Regions from separate parts of the Massilia violaceinigra genome, predicted to be linked through region 2. Evidence: predicted binding sites of a transcription regulator. Region 2 holds the regulator's gene; each other region holds the start of a gene.
The links. Region 2 encodes LexA, which represses DNA repair genes until DNA is damaged. Its sites were predicted from a motif close to ACTGTATNNNNATACAGT; they were not measured.
Positions count from the first base shown of each region.

Region 1: a site for LexA is predicted at 3,105-3,122, ahead of recA (recombinase RecA). Genes of this name have one in related genera too.
Region 3: a site for LexA is predicted at 1,827-1,844, ahead of CR152_RS17425 (PA0069 family radical SAM protein). Genes of this name have one in related genera too.
Region 4: a site for LexA is predicted at 1,276-1,293, ahead of CR152_RS20460 (ATP-dependent helicase). Genes of this name have one in related genera too.

Region 1 covers NZ_CP024608.1:2,433,177-2,438,591, reverse strand. The annotation lists one part of gene CR152_RS11035 (IS3 family transposase) at 1-828, shown strand, start outside; gene recX (recombination regulator RecX) at 1,494-1,949, opposite strand; gene recA (recombinase RecA) at 1,965-3,044, opposite strand; gene CR152_RS11015 (response regulator) at 3,219-3,929, shown strand; gene CR152_RS11010 (sensor histidine kinase) at 3,926-5,415, shown strand, end outside.
Region 2 covers NZ_CP024608.1:3,683,230-3,688,644, reverse strand. The annotation lists gene CR152_RS16495 (replicative DNA helicase) at 1-431, opposite strand, end outside; gene rplI (50S ribosomal protein L9) at 574-1,026, opposite strand; gene rpsR (30S ribosomal protein S18) at 1,054-1,344, opposite strand; gene priB (primosomal replication protein N) at 1,379-1,672, opposite strand; gene rpsF (30S ribosomal protein S6) at 1,714-2,118, opposite strand; gene CR152_RS16470 (DUF29 domain-containing protein) at 2,257-2,703, opposite strand; gene CR152_RS16465 (DUF29 domain-containing protein) at 2,730-3,200, opposite strand; gene lexA (transcriptional repressor LexA) at 3,333-3,968, shown strand; gene CR152_RS16455 (tetratricopeptide repeat protein) at 4,003-4,728, opposite strand; gene CR152_RS16450 (cystathionine gamma-synthase family protein) at 4,823-5,415, opposite strand, start outside.
Region 3 covers NZ_CP024608.1:3,899,457-3,904,871, reverse strand. The annotation lists gene CR152_RS17430 (gamma-glutamylcyclotransferase) at 5-571, shown strand; gene CR152_RS17425 (PA0069 family radical SAM protein) at 642-1,775, opposite strand; gene CR152_RS17420 (tRNA-uridine aminocarboxypropyltransferase) at 1,881-2,525, opposite strand; gene CR152_RS17415 (dienelactone hydrolase family protein) at 2,922-4,076, shown strand; gene CR152_RS17410 (esterase/lipase family protein) at 4,180-5,415, shown strand, end outside.
Region 4 covers NZ_CP024608.1:4,666,661-4,672,075, forward strand. The annotation lists gene CR152_RS20445 (chromate transporter) at 1-127, opposite strand, end outside; gene CR152_RS20450 (hypothetical protein) at 169-360, opposite strand; gene CR152_RS20455 (hypothetical protein) at 613-840, shown strand; gene CR152_RS20460 (ATP-dependent helicase) at 1,322-3,412, shown strand; gene CR152_RS20465 (PAS domain-containing protein) at 3,492-4,403, opposite strand; gene CR152_RS20470 (phosphohydrolase) at 4,720-5,340, opposite strand.

The DNA of each region.
Region 1 (5,415 bases), 1.3 Mb from region 2:
TGCCGCATCCTCGACGTCAGCCGGTCCGGTTTTTACGCGTCGCAGCGCCGCTCCATCAAGCCAGTCGTCTGCAAGGAAACCGTGCACCTGAAGGCTTTGTTCATGGCAAGCCATCAGAGCTACGGCAGCCGTCGGTTGGTCACGGCCATGGCTGGCGAAGGCTTCCAAATCGGGCGTTACAAGGTGCGCAGTTTGATGCGTAAGGCGGCCTTGAAGCCCGTCTGGAAGCGAAAATTCGTTCACACGACAGACAGCAAGCACGACCTGCCTATTGCCGCCAATGTGCTCAATCGGCAGTTCAATCCAACGGCCCCAAATCTGGCATACGTCAGCGATATCACGTACATTCGCACCGCCGCAGGATGGTTGTACCTGGCCACAGTCCTGGACTTGTACGCGCGCAAGGTGGTCGGCTGGGCCATGGCACCGAGCATGCCTGCTAAGCTGGTCTGCGACGCATTGAACATGGCCATTCAACAGCGGCAACCGGCACCGGGACTCGTCGTCCATTCGGACCGAGGCAGCCAGTACGCGAGCGAGCTTTACCAGGATCTGCTGGCAGAACACGGCTTCGTTTGCAGCATGAGTCGTAAGGGAAATTGTTGGGACAACGCCGTTGCAGAGCGCTTCTTCTTGAACCTCAAGATGGAGCGTGTCTGGCAGCGCCAATATGCCAATCATGCCGAGGCCAAGGCCGACATCACCGACTACATCGTCGGCTTTTACAACTGCAAACGCATCAATTCAGCATTGGGCAATCTGTCGCCCGCCGTCTACGAACGGAAAATGGCAGTACGCGAACCTATCGTTGTGTCCGAAATAACTTGACCACAGCACAATTCCCCGTTTGACATCTTTCGCCAACCCATTCGATGCATGAAAATACCAAGTTCCTAAAGCATATGCCGCATGCGGGTCACCTAATAACACACCTTGCTGCAACAATTTTGTTGCCCTCAAAACGTCCGGATCCGATGTGCTTATGATCCGAAGCGCCTCCTGATACTCAGCACTTTGTTCGTTGATCGAATTCTTACTCACTCTTGATCTTCCTTTTCCTTTTCACGTCGGGTACGCTCTTCGCAATTTTCAGGCAGTTCGCTACAAGCCATGGGAGCGCTCTTCCACCGGCTCCCTAAGGTGCCGGCAGCTCAGTGTGTAAGGCACAAACCAGCGGATGCAAACCAGGAGCACATCGATCAGAAAGCGCATCCTTTTGAAGGGGACATGTTGATTCGCAAAGTGTTCGGCTTTGCAGTTTATCTGATGGATCTGCCGACAGGTAGGCTAATGCAACAAACCCGGAAATTGAAAAGGGCGGAAAAGCGTAGCGCCTTCCACCGTTGAGGAGTATGCCGGTGTAACACCTCCGGCATACGGCGAAAGGCGCTCCGCTTTTCCGCCCCAGGGCAGCGGCGCCAGCGTTGCGGCGCACTTGCTCACGCTCAGGCGCCGGGGAGGCGGCAAGCGGAACAGCAAATCAGAGAAAATACCTAGTCATCATCGGGATCGCGCCCCTGCATCGCCGCCCTGACCGCGCGCTGGGAAAACCCTCGCTGCATCAGAAACCGCATCTGCTTGTTGCGCTCGGCGGGATCGCTCGCCACCGTACCGAATTTGCGCTGCCACACTTCGCAGGCGCGCGCCGTCTCGCTGTCGGCCAGTCCGGCCTTCAATTCCTGCAAGGCCTCGCCCTTGACCCCGTGACTTTGCAGCTCGGCCATGATGCGGCTGTTGCCGAAGCGCGCGGAGCGGCGGTGAATCAGGGATTCGGAAAAACGTTCCTGCGACAGCCAATTGTTTTTTTCGAGGAAGTCGAGCAGGGCGTCGACGTCGTCGCCCTCCTCCGCATGGCGCGCCAGCTTGCGCCCCAGTTCAAGCCGGCTGTGCTCGCGCATCGAGAGATAGCGCAGGGCACGGCCTTTCAGGCTCAGTTGGGGTGCTGCCATCGTTGCCGCCGCCGATTACTCGGGGACTGCTTTCAGCTTGGCGACCTTGACAGGCTCCTCGCCACCGACCGGCGGCAGCTCGCGCACGCCGAGCGCCACGCGCACCTTGTTTTCGATCTCGCGCGCCAGCGCCGGACGCTCCTTGAGGAAGATGCGCGCATTATCCTTCCCCTGGCCAATACGTTCGCCGTTGTAGCTGTACCAGGAACCCGACTTCTCGACGATCTTGTTATCCGCACCCAGATCCAAGATCTCGCCTTCGCGCGACGTGCCTTCGCCATAAAGAATGTCGAAGTGCGCTTCCTTGAACGGTGGCGCGATCTTGTTCTTGACGACCTTGACCTTGGTTTCGTTACCGATGACTTCGTCGCCGGACTTGATCGAACCGGTGCGGCGGATGTCCAGGCGCACGGAAGCGTAGAACTTGAGCGCGTTACCACCGGTGGTGGTTTCCGGGCTGCCGAACATGACGCCGATCTTCATGCGGATCTGGTTGATGAAGATAACCAGGGTGTTGGTGCGGTTGATCGAACCGGTCAGCTTGCGCAGTGCCTGGGACATCAGACGCGCCTGCAGACCCGGCAGCGAATCGCCCATGTCGCCTTCGATCTCCGCGCGTGGAGTCAGGGCCGCCACAGAGTCGATCACGACCAGGTCGACACTGCCCGAACGCACCAGTGCATCGGTGATTTCCAGGGCCTGCTCACCCGTGTCCGGCTGCGAAATGAGCAGTTCGGACAGGTTGATGCCCAGTTTTTGGGCGTAACCGACATCAAGCGCGTGCTCGGCATCGATAAAGGCGCAGGTGCCGCCCAATTTTTGCATTTGTGCGATGGTCTGCAGGGTCAGGGTTGTTTTACCCGACGATTCAGGACCGTAGATCTCGACCACGCGGCCACGCGGCAAGCCGCCCACGCCCAGCGCGATGTCCAGGCCGAGCGAACCGGTCGAGACGACCTGCACATCTTCGACGGGCGCATTGGCGTCCATGCGCATGACGGAGCCCTTGCCGAACTGCTTTTCAATCTGCGCGAGGGCAGCGGCCAGCGCCTTGCCTTTCTCGCCAGCATTTAATACGGTTTTTTTATCATCCATAATTTTCTTTCAGTCCAGAGAGTGGTCCAGATCCAGGGCAGAAGACACGTCACAGACAACACTGTACAAATAAACAGTGGTTTATGCAAGCGGCACGCGCCCCCGATTCAAAAAAATTCCCGGCGTTGCGCCAAATGAAACACAATAGCCCTAATTAGACGTTCCGGTGCCCTCATGCGTATTTTACTTGCCGAAGATGATAGCGTGCTTGCCGATGGATTGACGCGCTCTTTGCGCCAGTCCGGCTACGCCATCGATTGTGTGAAGAACGGACAGGAAGCCGATACGGCCCTGTCCACCCAGGAGTTCGACCTGCTGATCCTCGACCTCGGCCTGCCCCGGCTGTCCGGGCTGGAAGTGCTGCGCCGCCTGCGCGCGCGCGCCTCGCTCCTGCCGGTGCTGATCCTCACCGCGGCCGACTCGATCGAGCAGCGCGTCAATGGCCTGGACCTGGGCGCCGACGATTACATGGCCAAGCCGTTCGCCCTGTCCGAACTGGAAGCGCGCGTGCGCGCCCTGACCCGGCGCGGCGCCGGCGGCGGCGCGGCCGTGGTGCGCCATGGCCCGCTGGCTTACGACCAGGTCGGGCGCAGCGCCTATATCAATGACCAGATGCTGGACCTGTCGGCGCGCGAACTGGGCCTGCTGGAAATTCTGCTGGCGCGCGCCGGACGCCTGGTGTCCAAGGAACAGCTGGTCGACCACCTGTGCGAATGGGGCGAGGAAGTGTCCAACAACGCCATCGAAGTCTATGTGCACCGCCTGCGCAAGAAGATCGAAGTGGGCGGCGTGCGCATCGCCACCGTGCGCGGCCTGGGCTATTGCCTGGAAAAATACGCCGACGCCCCCCGCGCCAGCCTCGAGGCAGGCGTGGAATCGAAGTGAGCCTGCGCGAGGCCGCCCCGGCCGTGCCGGATGCGCCCGACGCCCTCTACGTGCCGCCCGGCGCCGAGCCGGACGAAAACATCCAGCATTCCCTGTTCGGCGAAATCCTCGACTGGATGCTGGCCCCGCTTCTGCTGCTGTGGCCGATGAGCATCGCCATCACCTACCTGGTGGCCAAGTCGATCGCCAACCAGCCCTTCGACCATGCGCTGGAAGACAGCATCACCGTGCTGGCCCAGCAGGTGCGCGAAGTCGACGGCAAGGTGCTCTCGCGCCTGCCCGGCAGCGCGCGCGACATCCTGCGCGCCGACGATGTCGACCAGGTGTATATCCAGATCATCGGCCCGCGCCGCGAACACATCGATGGCGACCGCGACCTGCCGCTGCCGCCCGACGACGAACGCCTGCGCAACGGGCGCGTCCATTTCCGTAACGAGCTGATGCACGGCGCGCCGGTCCGCATCGCTTTTTCCTACGTCAACCTGCGCCCGCTGGCCAGGCGCGGCGACGAGCCTTATGCGGCCCTGGTGCAGGTGGCCGAAACCCTGGATAAGCGCGCCCAGCTCGCCAACGAAATCATCAAGGGCGTGATCCTGCCCCAGTTCATCATCCTGCCGATCGTGCTGGCCCTGGTCTGGCTGGCCTTGACGCGCGGCCTTTCGCCGCTGGCCCAGCTGCAGGAACGCATCCGTGCGCGCCGTCCGGACGACCTCTCGCCGATCGATTCGCGCCAGGTGCCGGAGGAAATCTCGCCCCTGGTCGGCTCGCTCAACGACATGCTCGAACGCCTCTCGCAAACCATCGAAATGCAAAAGCGCTTCATCGCCGACGCCGCCCACCAGATGAAAACCCCGCTGGCCGGCATGCGCATGCAGTCCGAACTGGCGCTGCGCCAGCTCGACCCCGAGGAAATCCGGCGCTCGCTCGAACAGCTGGCCAAAAGTTCCGAATCGGCCACGCGCCTGGTCAACCAGCTGCTGGCCCTGGCGCGTGCCGAAAACCAGCCCAACGCCGGCCTGGCCTACGAGGAGCTCGACCTGTGCGAGAGCGCGCGCGATACCGTGCAGGACTGGGTGCAAGCCTCGTTCGCCCACCGCATCGACCTCGGCTTCGAGCAGCCGGACGATCCGGTCCTGATCGCGGCCAACCCGATGATGCTGCGCGAACTGCTCTCGAACCTGATCGACAACGCCCTGCGCTACACCCCGGCCGGCGGCAGCGTCACCGTGCGCGTGCGGCGCGAGGACGAGCTGGCCATCCTGGAAGTCGAGGATACCGGCCCGGGCATCGCCCCAGACGAACGCGCCCACGTGTTCGAGCGCTTTTACCGCATCCTCGGCAACAGCGCGCCCGGCAGCGGCCTCGGGCTGGCCATCGTGCGCGAGATCGCCCAGCAGCACGGCGCCGCGGTCGATATTCTCAACAATCCGCGCAGCCAGCAGAAAAAAGCGCCCGGCTGCCAGTTCCGCCTGAGCTTCCCGCCGCC
Region 2 (5,415 bases):
TGCTTGACTTCCTTGCCCTGCGGGTTGAACGCATTGCCCGAAATTTCGTCGGCCACGGTGATCAGTTTGCGCAGCACGCCGCGGTCGCGCACGATCTCGGCGTAGCGCCGGATGTTGGCCGCCGACGGCGTGTTCTGCGCCATCGCGTTCAGGTACTGCAGGCCGCCCACGTCTTCGGCCTTGGCGATGTTGGTCAGCGCCTCGAACACGGTGATCACGTCGGCCGGTTTCGACTGGTTGATCAGCTTGACGATCTGTTCGAAGATGATGCGGTGATCGTAGCGGTAGAAGTCGTCCGCATGCATCATGTCGGCAATGCGGTCGAACGCGGCGTTATCGCGCAGCAAACCACCGATCACAGATTGTTCTGCTTCGATGGAATGGGGCGGGATGCGGAGTGCGTCGAGCTGCGGATCGGATGGTGCGTTCATGGCGCGAATTATACCTGCTTCGGGTCAACTGGCTGACATAATTGGGGAGATCTGGACGTAAAAAAAGCCGGGAAGACCCGGCTTTTTTGTAGTTGTTATGCAAGCATGATGCTTGCAAGGCAACTAGATGAGGCAGTATAACTTAGGCAGCTTCGCCAACAACAGCGATGGTGATCTCGACAACGACGTCGGTGTGCAGGGCTACTGCAACAGCGTGTTCGCCAGTCGTTTTCAGCGGGCCGGTAGGCATGCGCACTTGCGCTTTTTCTACAGCGAAGCCAGCTTTCGTCAGCGCTTCAGCGATGTCGAAGTTGGTCACGGAACCGAACAGACGGCCATCGACGCCCGCTTTTTGAGCGATCGAGATGGTCATGCCGCCCAGCTTCTCGCCTTGAGCCTGGGAAGCGGCCAGCTTTTCAGCTGCTGCTTTTTCCAGTTCGGCGCGCTTGACTTCGAATTCAGCGACGGCCGATGCGGTAGCACGGCGAGCCATGCGTTGCGGGATCAGGAAGTTACGTGCGTAACCGTCTTTGACTTTAACAACATCGCCCAGGTTGCCGACGTTAACAACTTTTTCCAACAGAATGATTTGCATAGAGTTTCTCCAGTTTATCCGCAGCGATTAAGCGTGGTGCAGATCGGTGTATGGCAGCAGCGCGAGGTAGCGGGCGCGCTTGATTGCGGTGTCAACCTGGCGCTGGTAGTGCGCTTTGGTACCGGTCAGGCGTGCTGGCATGATCTTGCCGTTTTCCTGGACGAAGTCTTTCAGGGTGTCTACGTCTTTGTAGTCGACCTGTTCAACGTTTGCTGCGGTGAAGCGGCAGAATTTCTTACGCTTGAACAGTGGGTTCTGTTGTTTGCGCTTTTCTTTAAGCTTGAGCTTGTTCTTGTCGAATTTTTTACCGAATGCCATTTGAGGCTCCTGTATCTAAAAATGTGCTGTCGCGTCAGGCGGCGGCACAGAAATCAATGATGTGAAACACCAGGCTTTTGCTGCTGCGGTTCTTCTTGGCCAAAAATCCCGTGAACTGATGCACGGCGCCCAATTCGGCCTGGCTGAATCGACCTGAAATCTCGCCCGCGGCAAGCGCGGTGATTTCAAACTCGACCAACCTGGCTACCCCTGCTTCCATCTGCTGCGAACTGTGCATCAGTGTGGCGGTCACGATCGGCACGCCGGCCGGGGTGTAGCGCAATACGTCGCGCTCGCAAATCAGGGCTACGAACTGGAGTTGATTCACCGAGGTGAGGTCAAGTCAGGTTCAGGGATCCCGGTCAACAATTACGCTGCTGCGGCTGGAGCTGGCGCTGGAGCGGCTGCAGGAGCAGGGGCTTCAGTGCGGTGGCTCTTGGCTGCGTCTTCACGTTGTACCGATTTCATCATCGGCGACGGCGCGGTTTCAGCCTTCTTCATCTTAACGGTGAGGTGACGCAGCACGGCATCATTGAATTTGAACGCGGTTTCGAGTTCCACGAGGGTCTCGTTGTCGCATTCGATGTTCAGGCAGATGTAGTGCGCTTTTGGCAGCTTCTGGATCGAGTAAGCCATCTGACGACGGCCCCAGTCTTCAACACGGTGAACCGAACCGCCGCGCGTGGTTACGCTGGCTTTGTAGCGTTCGATCATCGCCGGGACTTGCTCGCTTTGGTCCGGGTGGACGATAAAAACGATTTCATAATGACGCATGCATAACTCCTTAGGGACGTTTAAACAAATGCCCACCTCGGCGTCAAGACGAGTGTGGGAAGGGAAAGCCGGCGATTATAGCGTGAAATAGAGCAACAATCAAGGGCGCATTGAGAAAGTTGTGCGATTGCGCGCCGTTCATGGCACGAAGTCGTCGTCGTGCAGTTGGGCCGGGGTGAAGGGTGGCTCCGGCGGGAAAGCGCTTTTCGGTAGCCGGGTTTCGATGACCGCGCTACGCACGGCGTGCGCATACTCTTGTCGTGCCATGCGCTCGACCGCGCTGCTCAGGCTGGGACTGCGCTCCAGCAGCCGAGCAATGGCGCGGCGCTGCTCGTTGATGGTCGCCAGCCAGCTCGTCGACTTGCGCCTCGGCTGATACTGGCACTTGAGCAGGTGCATGATCAGCACGTGCAGCCGGCTACACAATTCCCGTTGATTGCGGCCGACCATTTCCTCAAACCCCTCTATCAGATGTTCGACGTCAAGGTGCTTAAAGTCCCTGACCCGCAACAGACTCACCTGTTGCTCGATCCAATGGATAAGATCATCGTTGTAGTCAGCAAGTGGAACCTCGAGTCGGTCCATGCCCCCCCCCTACCCTCTGTTTCAGTTCACGACCCCTCATCCGGCGGATACGACGGGTCGAAGTCGTCGTCAAGCAGTTCCGCAGCACTGTAAGGTAGCGCTGCCGGAAAGATGGACTCCGGCAGGCGCGTCTCCCAAGCGGCGCGGCGGCGCGCATCGTCGTAGTTCAGCGCGGCCAGTTCCGCAATGTCGAAAACCAGACTGGGACTATCATCAATCAGCAATCCCATGCCAAAACGGGCGTTGCCCAGCTTGATGCGCCAGTGTCGTGGTTTGTACCGTGGGCGGTACTGCAAACTGAGCAAATACGCAGTGATGTTTTCGAGGTACCCCTCAAGCTCCCTGCGGTCCGCACGCACTGCGCCTTCAAGCTCGTCGATGAGGTGGTCGACATCAAGTAGCTCGAACTTTCCCGCCCGCAGCAACTCAGCCTGCCGCTCAAGCCACAGCACAAAATCTTCCTGATAATCCCCCCGCGGAACCTCAATGCGATCCATGGCGCACCTCCTCTGCTATGTGTTGGACAGCCTCCATCGCAAATAATTCGCCTGTTCGGCTAATTAACCCTTGCATTAGGCGAAATACTGTACAAAAATACAGTCTGTCCATATACACAGTCCCGCATACCGATGATCAAGCTCACTCCAAGGCAAGAACAAATCCTCAACCTGATCAAGGATGCGATCGAGAACACGGGCTTTCCTCCTACCCGTGCCGAAATCGCCAATGAACTGGGCTTCAAGTCGGCCAACGCGGCCGAAGAGCACCTGCAGGCGCTCGCGCGCAAGGGCGCCATCGAAATTTCGCCGGGGACCTCGCGCGGCATCCGCCTGATCGGCGCCAGCGTCGACGCCATTCCCATGCCGCCGCCGAACCTGATGATGTCGCTGCCGCTGGTCGGGCGCGTGGCCGCCGGTTCGCCCATCCTCGCGCAGGAACATGTGGAAGCGACCTACAGCGTGGACCCGGCGATGTTTTCGTCGCGTCCCGATTTCCTGCTCAAGGTGCGTGGGTGGTCGATGCGCGACGCCGGCATCATGGATGGCGACCTGCTGGCCGTCAAAAAGGTCGACAGCGCCAAGAATGGCCAGATCGTGGTGGCCCGGATCGGTGACGATGTCACCGTCAAGCGCTACAAAAAGACCGGCTCGCTGATCGAACTGCTGCCGGAGAACCCGGACTTCAAGGTGATCCACGTCGATCCCGCAACCGACGAGTTCGCGCTGGAAGGCCTGGCGGTAGGGTTGATGCGCAGCTGGAACTGAGCGTGCGGGCGCGGCTCCACCGCGCCCTTGCCGTCTAGTCGCCCTTGCGCGGCGCTGTCGTCGCCGCTTCGGTGACGATGCGGTTGTGTTCCTTGATATAGGCGTCGGTGGCACTGCGCCACGCGCCGAAGTCGGCCAGCACCAGCTTGGCCGACACCTTGGCGTTTTCGGCGATGCCCGCATACACGCCTTCCAGATACACGCGCGACTGCTCGGTTTCTTCCTTGGTCAGCAAGTCAGCCACATCCTTGGGAATGCGCTTGGTCAGCGGGCTGGCCTCGTTGAGGTTGCGCACGAAGCCGTTGTAGCAATCCTGCCAAGCCGCGACCTTGGCCGACACGCTCTCGATTTCTTCGTTCTGCTTCGACATGGCGGGAATGCGCGGCGCCGGGCAACGGAACTGGCCCGTTGTCAGGTCGGCGCCATCGTATTTGCCGATCCAGTAATCCAGGTCGGCACGGCGCGCCTCGCGCTTTTTGATCATCTCCAGCGAGCCGGCGGCGGTCTTGTTGCCCTTGGCTGCGGACTTCTTGAACCAGGCTTCGGCCTTGGCCAGGTCGACCGTGCCGGCCTCGCCGTAAAAATACATCTCGCCCATGTGCAGCTGCGCTTCGGCGTTGCCGGCGTTGGCCAGCTTGGTGTACAGCTGCAGCGCTTGCGGATAGGCCTTTTTCGCAAACAGGGCGTTGGCGTCGGCCAGTTCGTCCGCGTGCGCCACGCCGGCGAGCATCAAGCCCAGGCAAAACAGGTATTTCTTCATCGCGTGTAGGACCTTGTATTTGTACGAACCATGTGGTCGAACCCGCATCGTCACCAGATGACATGGCAGGGCGGCGCGTGCCGCCCTGCCCCGTTCAATCCAGCGCGCAGCGGAAGTCGTCGAGCAAATCGGCGGTGTCTTCGATGCCGACCGAAACCCGGATCAGCGATTCGGCGATACCCATGCTGGCGCGCCGCTCGGCACCCATCTCGAAGAAGATGGTGTGCGACACCGGAATCACCAAGGTGCGCGTATCGCCCAGGTTACTGGCGGAGATACCGAGCTTGAGGCGATTGAGGTAATCGAAGCAATCGATGCCATCTTTCAGTTCAAAGCTGAACAGCGAACCGTACGCCTTGAACAGATCGCTCGCCAGCGCATGCTGCGGGTGCGATGCCAGGCCCGGGTAATACACCGCCGCCACGCGCTCGTCGGCTTCGAGCATGCGCGTGACCGCCAGTGCGCTGGCCGAAGCGCGCTCCATGCGCAGCGCCAGCGTTTCCGCCCCCACCGCGATATGGTGAGCCGCTTCCGGTGCCAGCGAGGCGCCGAAGTCGCGCAGGGCCTTGGCGCGCAACTGCGCCATGCCCCACTGCGCCGGCGGATTGCGCTTGTAGTTGGCCGCAATGTTCGGGAAAGCGCTCCAGTCGTACTCGCCGGTGTCGGTCAGGCTGCCGCCGAGCGCAT
Region 3 (5,415 bases), 220 kb from region 2:
GCCCATGTCACACAACACCATCGCCATCAACCAGCGCATGGATCAATTCGACGGCCACCATCGCGTGTGGCTGTTCGGCTATGGCTCGCTGATCTTCAAGCCGGACTTTCCGTTCATCGAGCGCAAACCGGCAACGATCAGCAATTGGACCCGGCGCTTCTGGCAAGGTTCACACGATCACCGCGGCACGGAGACTGCGCCGGGGCGCGTGGCCACGCTGATCGCGCAGCCCGGCGCCGTCACCGCCGGCATGGCTTACCTGATCACGCCTGAAGTGTTTGCCCATCTGGACCACCGCGAAAAGAACGGCTATCTGCGCCTGGCAACCGACATCCGCTTCGAGGACGGCGGCAGCGAACTGGGGCTGGTGTACATCGCGACCGAAGACAATGCCGCCTTCCTCGGCGAGGCCAGCGAGCGCGATATTGCCAGTCAAATCGCGCGCTCGCACGGCCCGAGCGGCGCCAACCGCGATTATCTGCTCGACCTGGCGCAGGCGCTGCGAGAACTGGGCATGGAGGACGCACACGTGTTTGAGATCGAGCGCTATTTAACTGAGATGCGTGAATAACAAAGTAACTCATAAAGTAACAACGGCACAAAAAGGTGCAGCGAAAATCACCCCTATCGAGCCAATGGCACTAGCCGAACAAATCAAGCTGCCCCGTCGCGTTGCCGCATTGCTTGGCCGGCACCGTCGGCACCACCAGCGGCCGCTTGAACCGTGAGGCATCGAGTTGCGCAAAGCGCCCGCCGGTGGCGTTCATGCCCAGCCGCTCCACCGCCTTGACGAAGCGCTGGCGTATCAGATCTGCCCAAACGCCCTCCCCGTGCATGCGCTTGCTGAAGTCGCTGTCGTAGTCCTTGCCGCCGCGCATTTCGCGCACCCGGTTCATCACGCGCTGCGCCCGTTCGGGAAAGTGCGCCTGCAGCCATTCCTGAAACAGCGGATTGACCTCCCACGGCAGGCGCAGCACGACGTAGTGCGCGCTCACTGCACCGGCGTCGCGCGCCGCTTCCAGCACCCGTTCGAGCTCGGGCTCGGTGATGAAGGGAATCACCGGCGCGACGCTGACCCGCACCGGAATGCCCGCGTCCGTCAGACGCCTGATCGTGCGCAGACGCCTTGCCGGTGCCGCCGCGCGCGGCTCCAGCGTGCGCGAAATTTCCGGGTCGAGCGTGGTGACGGTAACGGCCGCAATCGCCTGGTTTTTCGCCGCCATGGCCGCGATCAGGTCGATGTCGCGCTCGATCAGCGATGACTTGCTGATCAGCGCCACCGGATGCTCGCAATCGTGCAGCACCTCCAGCACGCGCCGGGTGATACCCAGACCGCGCTCGCAGGGCTGGTAAGCGTCGGTATTCACACCCAGCGCGATGGGCTCGGGCATGTAGGATGGCCTGGCCAGCTCGCGGCGCAGCAAATCGGGCGCGTTGACCTTGGCGAACAGGCGGCTCTCGAAGTCCAGCCCGGGCGACAGACCCAGGTAACTGTGCGATGGCCGCGCAAAACAATAGATGCAGCCATGCTCGCACCCGCGGTAGGGGTTAAGCGAGACATTGAAGGGAATGTCGGGCGAGCTGTTACGGCTGAGGATGGTTTTGGCGAACTCGTCCGTGACCTGGGTGCGGAACGGCGCCGGCGCGTCGTCCTCATCGTCTTCATGCACCCAGCCGTCGTCGAACCGCTCGCGCGCGTTGACTTCGTAGCGGCCCTGCAGGTTGGTCACCGCCCCGCGCCCCTTCTGCGCCGCCAGCGGACGCGGCGGGAGCATGACGCTTTCTTCAAAGTCCTTGTCGTGATCGGTCACCGCAGCACCTATTTAACTGTATAAACATACAGTATTCTACGTCGGTGCTGCCGCTTGTTCAAGCAGCGTTCAAAGCCGGCCTTGATTCAGCACAAACGCATCGATCAAGTCATCGAACGCGCGGCTCAGCGGCAGGAACCTGGCGTGGTCGCCCTCGATCTCGCCCAAAGCATGGCAAGCGGCCTCCAGCGTCGAGAGCTGGTCAGGCGCGTGCGCCTTGCGAATGCGGTAGCGCGATGGTGGCATATCGTTCAGCGGCAGACGGGGCAGCGCATGCAGCAAGGGGTTGAGATAAAGCATCTTGCGGCTTTTGCGCCAGGTGCCGTCGAGCACCACCAGCAGCAGCAGCTCAGGCGCGTGCAACAGCTCCGGCGTCAGTGGCGGGGGCGCCGGCATGGCCAACGACCTGTCGTCCGGCGTGTCGGGATACAGCAGCACCGCGCGCCGGCCTTCAAGCGCCAGCAGTTCGCCGAGCTGCGCCGGATCGAACACCTCGCCAGCGACCAGCGTGCTGCCAGCCACGCTCAGGTGCAGCAGGCGCGCGCTGCCCTTGGCGTTGCTCACTTCCATGGGGTGCTGCAGGATCAGCAGCCGCACCGCGCTCTCGACGGGACTGATCCAGCGGCAAATGCAGGCCACAACAGGCCGCGCGCAATGCGCACAGACGCTGCGCCGGCCCGGCCCGGCTTGTCCCTTCTGCGCCGGGGCGTTCACCGGGCCAGCCGCAGTGGGTGCGGACGCTCGCGCGTCAAATGGCCGCGCGTCAGGCGGATTCCAGGAGTGAGATTTTTCATGTTGGCGAAGGGCGCAAGGCGTGAATTTGACAGCATGCGCATGCTAACACCTGCGCTCTGGTATCGCGAGAGTAAATTACTTTTGAGAAATAGTCCTTCGTAAGTCGGCATCAACAGGGGTCCACGACCATCCAGGCAACAAGGCGTGCAATTCATAACTATTTTTCGCACGATCTCCACCATATTGCCATTCCGGTATTGCTCAGGGGTATCTACCTGCATAGAATCAGATCATTCCTTTAGGCAATCCAATCCATCGGAGCCCACCATCGCTACCGTTTTTCCCCGCGCCCTGCGCCTGCTCCTGACTGCCCTGGTGACCGGCTTCACCTTGCTGCCGTCGGTGGCGATCGAGCAGGAATTGCCGCTCGACTACCGCCTGAACGAACAGGTGATCGCCGTTCCCGCCGGTCCGTCCAGGCAGTCGGAACTGCAGACCACCGTGTTCCGTCCCAACGGCGCCGGCCCGTTTCCCTTACTGATCATCAACCACGGCAAGGAATCGGGCGAACCGCGCAAGCAGACCCGCGAGCGCTTCATCTACATGGCGACCGCCTTCGTCAAGCGCGGCTATGCGGTACTGGTACCGATGCGGCGCGGCTTTGCCGGCTCCACCGGCAACTACGCCGACCATGGCTGCAACATGACCGCCAACGGCCACGCCCAGGCCAGCGATGTGCTCGACACCATCGACTTCGCGCGCCGCCAGAGCTGGGTCGATTCCGCCCGCATCGTCGTCGCCGGCCAGTCGTACGGCGGCCTGGCCACCATCGCCCTCGGCACGCGCGACGTTCCCGGCGTGCGCGGCCTGATCAATTTTGCCGGCGGCCTGCGTGACGATGCCGACCGCTGCGACTGGCGCGCGCAACTGGTGCAAGCCTTCGCCAACTACGGCGCCGGCAACAGGATTCCCAGCCTGTGGATGTACGGCGTGAACGATTCGCTGTTCGGGCCGGACCTGGTGGCGCGCATGCACGCGGCCTTCGAGCGTGCCGGCGGCAAGGCGCGCCTGGTCGAATTCGGCGCCTTCAAGCGCGACGCTCACGGCATGATCGCCAGCCGCGACGGCGCCGGCATCTGGTGGCGCGAAACCGAACGCTTCCTGCAGCAGATCGGCATGCCGACCAGCGAAGTGGTCGCCGTGGCCGACGCGCCGACCGTGCCGAAAACCGATTTCGCGCGCGTCGACGATATCGCCGCCGTGCCCTACCTGAGCGAAAAAGGGCGCGCCGCCTACCGCGAGTATCTGCACAAGATGACCCCGCGCGCCTTCGCCGTCTCGCCCAGCGGCGCCTGGTGCTGGGCCGAGGAAGGGGAAGATCCGCACGCGCGCGCGCTGGCCGCCTGCGCGCGCACCAGCGGCCAGCCGTGCCAGCTGTACTCGGTCGACGACTACGTGGTGTGGCAAGGCAAGCTGGCCTCCAGCAGCACTGTTGCCGACAGCGGCGGCGCGGGCACCGGCAGCCTCTGATGTGACGCCACAGCCACAGCCACGCGACGAATGCGTGACGAGTGCGTGCGCGCGCTAAATGCATATACAATGTGCCGACGTTTTTTCTCGACTGGAGAGAATCATGTTGTCACCTATCCTCCGCGCAGTCCTCGCTCCCGCTCTCTTCCTCTCCTGCGCCTTCCAAGCGGCCTCAGCAGCAAACAACTATCCGATCGTACTGGTGCACGGCTTCCTCGGCTTCGGCCCGGAACAGTACACCCGCACCGGCTTCAAATACTGGGGCGGGTTCGACGATATCGTCGGCCACATGCGCACCCATAAGGGCCAGCACCAGGTGTGGGCCGCCTCGGTCGGGGCGATCAGCTCGAACTGGGACCGCGCGGCCGAACTGTACTACCAAATCAAGGGTGGCTGCGTCGACTACGGCAGCAGCCACACGGCCAAGTTCGCCAGCTTCGGCGCGCTGCGCCAGCCGGAGGGCAAATGCTGGGCCGCCGATCCGGCCAACAATCCGCAGGGCTACCCGGCCGCGCTGTACCCGGCCTGGGATGCGCGCCACCCGATCCACCTGGTCGGCCACAGCCAGGGCGGCCAGACCATCCGCGCCCTGATCGAACTGCTCGAAAACGGCTCGCCCCACGGCGACGAAGGCGGCGGCGAGCTGTACAAGGGCGGCAAGACCGGCTGGGTCGTCAGCGCCACGACGATTTCCTCGCCCAACGACGGCACCAGCCTGCGCGACGCCATGGGCGAATCGGGATCGGCGCTCACGCAAATGGCGAGCGGCATCGCGGCCTTCGCCAGCATCGGCAACGTGGCGCAGCCGGTGCACGACTTCGGACTCGAACAGTTCGGCCTGCGCAGCACCTCGGTCGAACCGCCGGCGGCTTATCACCAGCGCGTGCTGGCCTCGCCGTTCTCGAACCGCGACAACTTCGACTCGGCCCAGGCCGAAATGACGCCCGACGGCGCGCGCACCTTCAACGACTGGGCCAAGACCTCGCGCTCGGTGTATTACTTCTCGATCAGCAACCAGGCGACCGAGGCCGGCAGCGCGTGCTGCAACAACACCGACCGCCTGCTCTTCCCACTCCAGAACCCGTCCTTCCAGTATCCGCGCGCCGACATGGCGTCGCTGACCCGGCCGTATGCGGGCGAGTGGGTGATACCGTCGGCCGGCAAGCGCGGCATGGGCTCGTACGCGCTGGCCATCGCCGGCCGGGTGCCGGTCGACCACAACTGGTTCGCCAACGATGGCGTGGTCAACACGGTCAGCATGCGCGCGCCGGCGGGGCATCCAGCGCGCGACTACGATGGCACGCCGGTGCGCGGCAGCTGGAATTTCCTGCGGAATTAC
Region 4 (5,415 bases), 980 kb from region 2:
CAACGATTTCGCGCTGCACGACCGCGAGCACCCCGCCGAAGCCCTGCAGCGCCAGCAAGGTAAAGGAAACAAACAGGTCGGTCAGCGATTGCGGGCGCGGGCGGGCGGGGAGGGACGGGTCGGTCATGCTGCATTATCGCGCCGGCCCGCCCGCCTGTCCATGCGGGCTCAACCGCCACCAATGCCGCGCATCACGCGGCCCGTGCCGCCGCATTCGGTGCAGGCGCTGCCGTTGGCCAGCTTGCCCTTGCCGCTGCAGGCGTCGCAGATATCCTCGGCCGCGCCTAGCGTACCTGGTTCGGCTTCGTCACCCGGGTTGAGCGTGGGTTCCGTCGTAATCTTTTCAGTTGGAATTGTCATGATGTCCTCGGTCGGCATGGTGAAATGCGCACGCGCGCGTGGCATACGTGCGTGCCGCATTGTATGCCGCGTTGTCATGGGCCGGCGCTGTGTTGCCTCTTTAAAAATGGCACCGAAAAACTATGCCTCAAGCATATTTTTTGCCGTTTCGATGGAACCTTGACATTGACTTTGATCTTTATTGAGGGATACTCCCTAGGCAGTACTGGGTTCCCTTTGCAACGTTTCTGAATGCCTGTAAGGAATCACAAAATGAATCGACAGCAACGTCCCGACAGCGGCGGTCTCGCCCTGGCTGAACCGCCTTACCAACGCCACGACGTGCGCCAGCGCGACATCGTCAACCATGCCATTTCGGTCCAGGAGACCAGCAATACGATGTCTGCCATCGAGTATCTCAAAGCGCAGGATATTGCCCCCGATGTGATCGAACGGGTCTTGCTGGAACCGCAGCGCCGGCGTGGGCCGCTCGCCCATTAAGTGGTGCCGGGTGGTGATGCAGGGCCGGCGCAGTGCGCGCGAGCGATGCTGCAGGCATATCAGAATGTTATCGAACCACCCCTCTCGCGCTGCGTGCAAAACCGGCGGTTATGCACAAAAAAATCTTGTAGGAAATTTCTTAATATTTTTTACCGCCTTCTCCATTGAATTTGTAAGTGCTTGATTTATATGGGTATAATTTCTGCCTCACGAATGAGCATTTTGTTGAAACCCGCATCGTTACACGCTTGCGGACTGTCAAGAGGGGATTATCCACAAAGTTATCCACAGCGATTGTGGATATCCCAAAAAGTACTTTAGAAACGGCTACTTAGCGCGCATAAGGCGATTTTTGACCGCCGCTTTCATGGCTGGCATGAATCGGGGAGCGGTGGCGTGGCGGGAAACCGCCAAGTTTTTTACTTGCGCAATAATACTGGATAAATGTACAGTCATGTCAACCTCAGTTTGATTGCCCGATATGACCGCAGTTCCCCATGCCGCTTCCTCCGACGATCCCTTTGCCAGCCTCAATCCCGCGCAGCGTGCTGCCGTCGAGCATGACATTGGCGTGGCCGCGGGCAGCGCGCGGCCCCTGCTGGTGATCGCCGGCGCCGGTTCCGGCAAGACCAATACGCTGGCGCACCGCGTGGCGCGCCTGATCATGAGCGGCGCCGATCCCCAGCGCATCCTGCTGCTCACGTTTTCGCGCCGCGCCGCCAACGAGATGACGCAGCGCGCCAGCAACGTGCTGCACCGGATCATGGGTGCGCGCGGCGGCCAGCCACCGGCCAGCCTGCCTTGGGCGGGCACCGTCCACAGCATCGGTGCGCGCCTGCTGCGCGATTACGCCGGCCGCATCGGCCTCGAGGAATCGTTCACCATCCACGACCGGGGCGATTCCGAAGATTTGATGGGCATGGTGCGCCACGACATCGGCCTGACCCAGACCGAAAAACGCTTTCCCCTCAAGGGAACCTGCCTGGCCATCTATTCGCGCGTGGTCAACAGCCGTGACACCTTGGCGCTGGTGCTCCAGAGTACCTTTCCCTGGTGCAGTGAATGGGAAGCCCAGCTCAAGACCCTGTTCGGGGCCTATGTCGACGCCAAGCAGGAGCAGAACGTGCTCGATTACGACGATCTTTTACTGTTTTGGGCCGAGATGGCGGCCGATCCCGACCTCGGCGCCCACATCGGCGGCCTGTTCGACCATGTCCTTGTCGATGAGTACCAGGACACCAACCGCCTGCAGGCCGCGATCCTGATGGGCATGAAGCCGGGCGGCGAGGGTGTGATGGTGGTCGGCGACGATGCGCAGTCGATCTATTCTTTCCGCGGCGCCACGGTGCGCAATATTCTCGATTTCCCGAAACAGTTCGCGCAGGAAGCCTGCATCGTCACCCTGGACCGCAACTACCGTTCGACCCAGCCGATCCTGGATGCGTCCAACGCCGTGATCGGCGCCGCGCTCGAGCGCCACGCCAAGACCTTGTGGACCGACAAGGTGTCTACCGTCCGGCCGCAACTGGTGCTCATTCCCGACGAGGCCGAGCAGGCGCGCTGGGTCTGCAACCGTATCCTGGAGCACCGCGAAACGGGCATGGCGCTCAAGGCGCAGGCGGTGCTGTTCCGCGCGGCCAGCCACAGCGCCGCGCTGGAGTTGGAACTGATGCGCCGTAATATTCCCTTCGTCAAATTCGGCGGCCTGAAGTTCCTGGAAGCATCCCACATCAAGGATGTACTGGCGGTGCTGCGCTTTGCCCAGAATCCAAGCGGCCGGGTGGCCGGTTTCCGCGTGGTGCAACTGGTGCCGGGCATCGGCGCCGCCACCGCCACCCGGCTGCTGGACGCGGTCGGCGAGGCGGCCGAGCCGCTGCGCGCGGTCGAGCAATTTGCCGCGCCCGCCAGGAGCGGCGGCGACTGGGAGCAGTTTGTCGCGCTGTTTCGCGCCCTGCGCGCGCCAGGGCTGCGCTGGCCGGCCGATATCGAGCTGGTCAAGAACTGGTACCTGCCGCACCTCGAACGCATGTATGACGACGCCCAGGTGCGCGTGGCCGATGTGGAACAGCTGGCGCGCCTGGCGGGCGGTCATGGCTCGCGCGAAACGTTTCTGGCTGAGATCACGCTCGACCCGCCCGAAGCGACCAGCGACCGCGCCGGACCGCCCCTTCTGGACGAGGATTACCTGATTCTCTCGACCATCCATTCATCCAAGGGACAGGAATGGAAATCGGTGCATGTATTGAACGTGGTGGACGGTTGCATCCCGTCCGACATGAGTACCGGCAATGCCGCCGATATCGAGGAGGAGCGCCGCCTGCTGTACGTGGCCATGACACGCGCCAAGGAGCATCTTCACCTGGTGGTGCCGAACCGGTTTTTCATCAAGCAGCAGGCGCAGATGGGCGACCGCCACGTGTACGCGGCGCGCACGCGCTTCATCAGCCCGGCCATGCTCAAGCATTTCGAGGAAACGGTGTGGATGACGGCCGACACCCAGCAGAGTCGCACACCGATGCCCGACAGCGTGCGCATGCTGGTGCGCGAGCGGGCGCGCAATGCGTGGAAGTAGTTAAGCGCCAGCGAACCTGAGCACCTAAAGCTTGGGAGCCTGAAAGCCGTCGCTCGGCCGTTCGCGGCCGGACCCGTTATCACGCGCCTGGCGTGGGGGAGGGCTCGAACAGCGTCGCCACTGCCAGGTACTCGTAAGGCGCCCCGCCCGGTTCGCTCAGCGCCAGCAGGGCGCAGCGCAAGTGCAGGGCGCTGCCGTCGGTCGCCCGGGTCTGGATATCGCCCGACCACGCACCATCGCGCGCCAGGGACAGCTTGATGTCGTCCACCAGCGCCTCGGGGAACGTTCCGGTATGCAAAGCGTGCAGGTCGCGCCCGATGAGTGTGTCGCGGCGCCTGCCGGTCAGTTCGCACAGGCGGTCGCTGGCCTCGATGATGTGCCCTTTGGGGTCGAGCTTGAGCACCAGCGCCTGCTGGCCGAGCAGCGCCTGCACCTGGCGCGCTTTGTCGAGTTCGGCAGCCATCGCTGCGCGCTCGGCCGCTGCCGCCTGCAGGCTGGCATACGCGCGCAGCGAGGCAATGACCGTGGTGAACAGCTTGCGCGTGGTCAGGTCGGCCTTGCACCAGAAATCGTTGATGTCATAATCGCAAATGATGCTGTGTTCGAGTGCCTGGCCCGGCTGCCCGGTGCGCAGGACGATGCGTACGAGCTCGTTGTGCAGGGCTTCGCGGATCTGGCGCGCCACCCGCAGGCCGGCATCTTCCGTTTCCATGATGACGTCGAGCAGCACCAGTGCGATGTCTTGCGTGGCGCGCAGCGTCTCGATCGCTTCCTTGCCGCTGTAGGCGTGCAGGAAGCTCAGGCGCCGTCCCTGGAATTGGGCATTGCTGAGGGCGAACTTGGTCACCACGTGCACGTCGACATCGTCATCGACGATCAGGATGCGCCAGGGAGTAAGTTCGTGCGTCGGCGATGCGGATACGTCGGACGGGTCGTCGTCCTCGATGATCAGGTCGCCATTCGGGATGTTGTCGGTGGAGGAAGCGGACATGGCTCCACACTAAGCCAGCCGGCGCACTTTGTCAAAGACCACACGAGTTATCCCCCGTTTTGCCTGCTTGTAGGAATTTGCCACATGGACAGTTTGTATGCGCGGCATGGGGTGTTTTAAGTCCCTGATTTCATTCAACTTATTTTTTGCCTGCGGAACGGGCATTTTGTTGAAACCCGCTTAAACCCGGGCGTTAAGCGGCGCCCGCAGGGGCTTATCCACAATGTTATCCACACTTCTTGTGGATATCCTCAAAAACCCTGTGAAATCCGTGGCTTAGGCAAGGCGAGGCACGAGGCGAGCCGGCCGCTGGCGTTCAGACGCTGGCCTTGAGCCGGTTCAGCTCATCGAGAAAGCGCGCGCAGGCCAGCTCGGGCGCCCAGGGTTCCCACGGCGTACCGCCGTAAATGGGGAACAGGGGGTCGTCGATCTGGGGCTTGGCGGAAATTTTGAGGGTATTTTTCACCTCATCCCTGGTCCAGCCGGCCACATGCACCGCTTCGCTGGCGGCGGCGAGGCGGTCGGCGCGCTTGTGGGAAGCATGTTCCGTCATGGTCCAGCTGGGCAGGCCGTAACGCAGGAAGATGGCTTGTTCCAGGCGCAGGGTCAGGCTGCGGAAGGCATCGCCGAGAAAGGGCTTGATGACCGAAATGGCGTCAAATCCCAGCAAGCCTTCCTCGGCATCGTGCAGCAGCTCGCGCAGCTCGGTGAGCGGATCGAGCGGCCCGCGCGCTGCATTTTTTCTCAACTGCATGACGGCAATCGAATGCTGGGCGACCGACAGCGGCAGCGGCCACACCGAATGCCCGCCCCAGCGGTAGGTGCGCGCCAGTCCGATGGCCAGATCGGCGTCATCCCAGTCGAACGGCGTGGGGTTGAGCAGGTCGAGACGGCGGCCCGATGGCATGCGCACCCAGGCACGTGTTTCCCGCATCATTGACAAAGTCGCTCCTTCCATTGGTCGATCAGATCATGCGTCTCCTCCACATGGTGATGGCGTTATCTTACACAT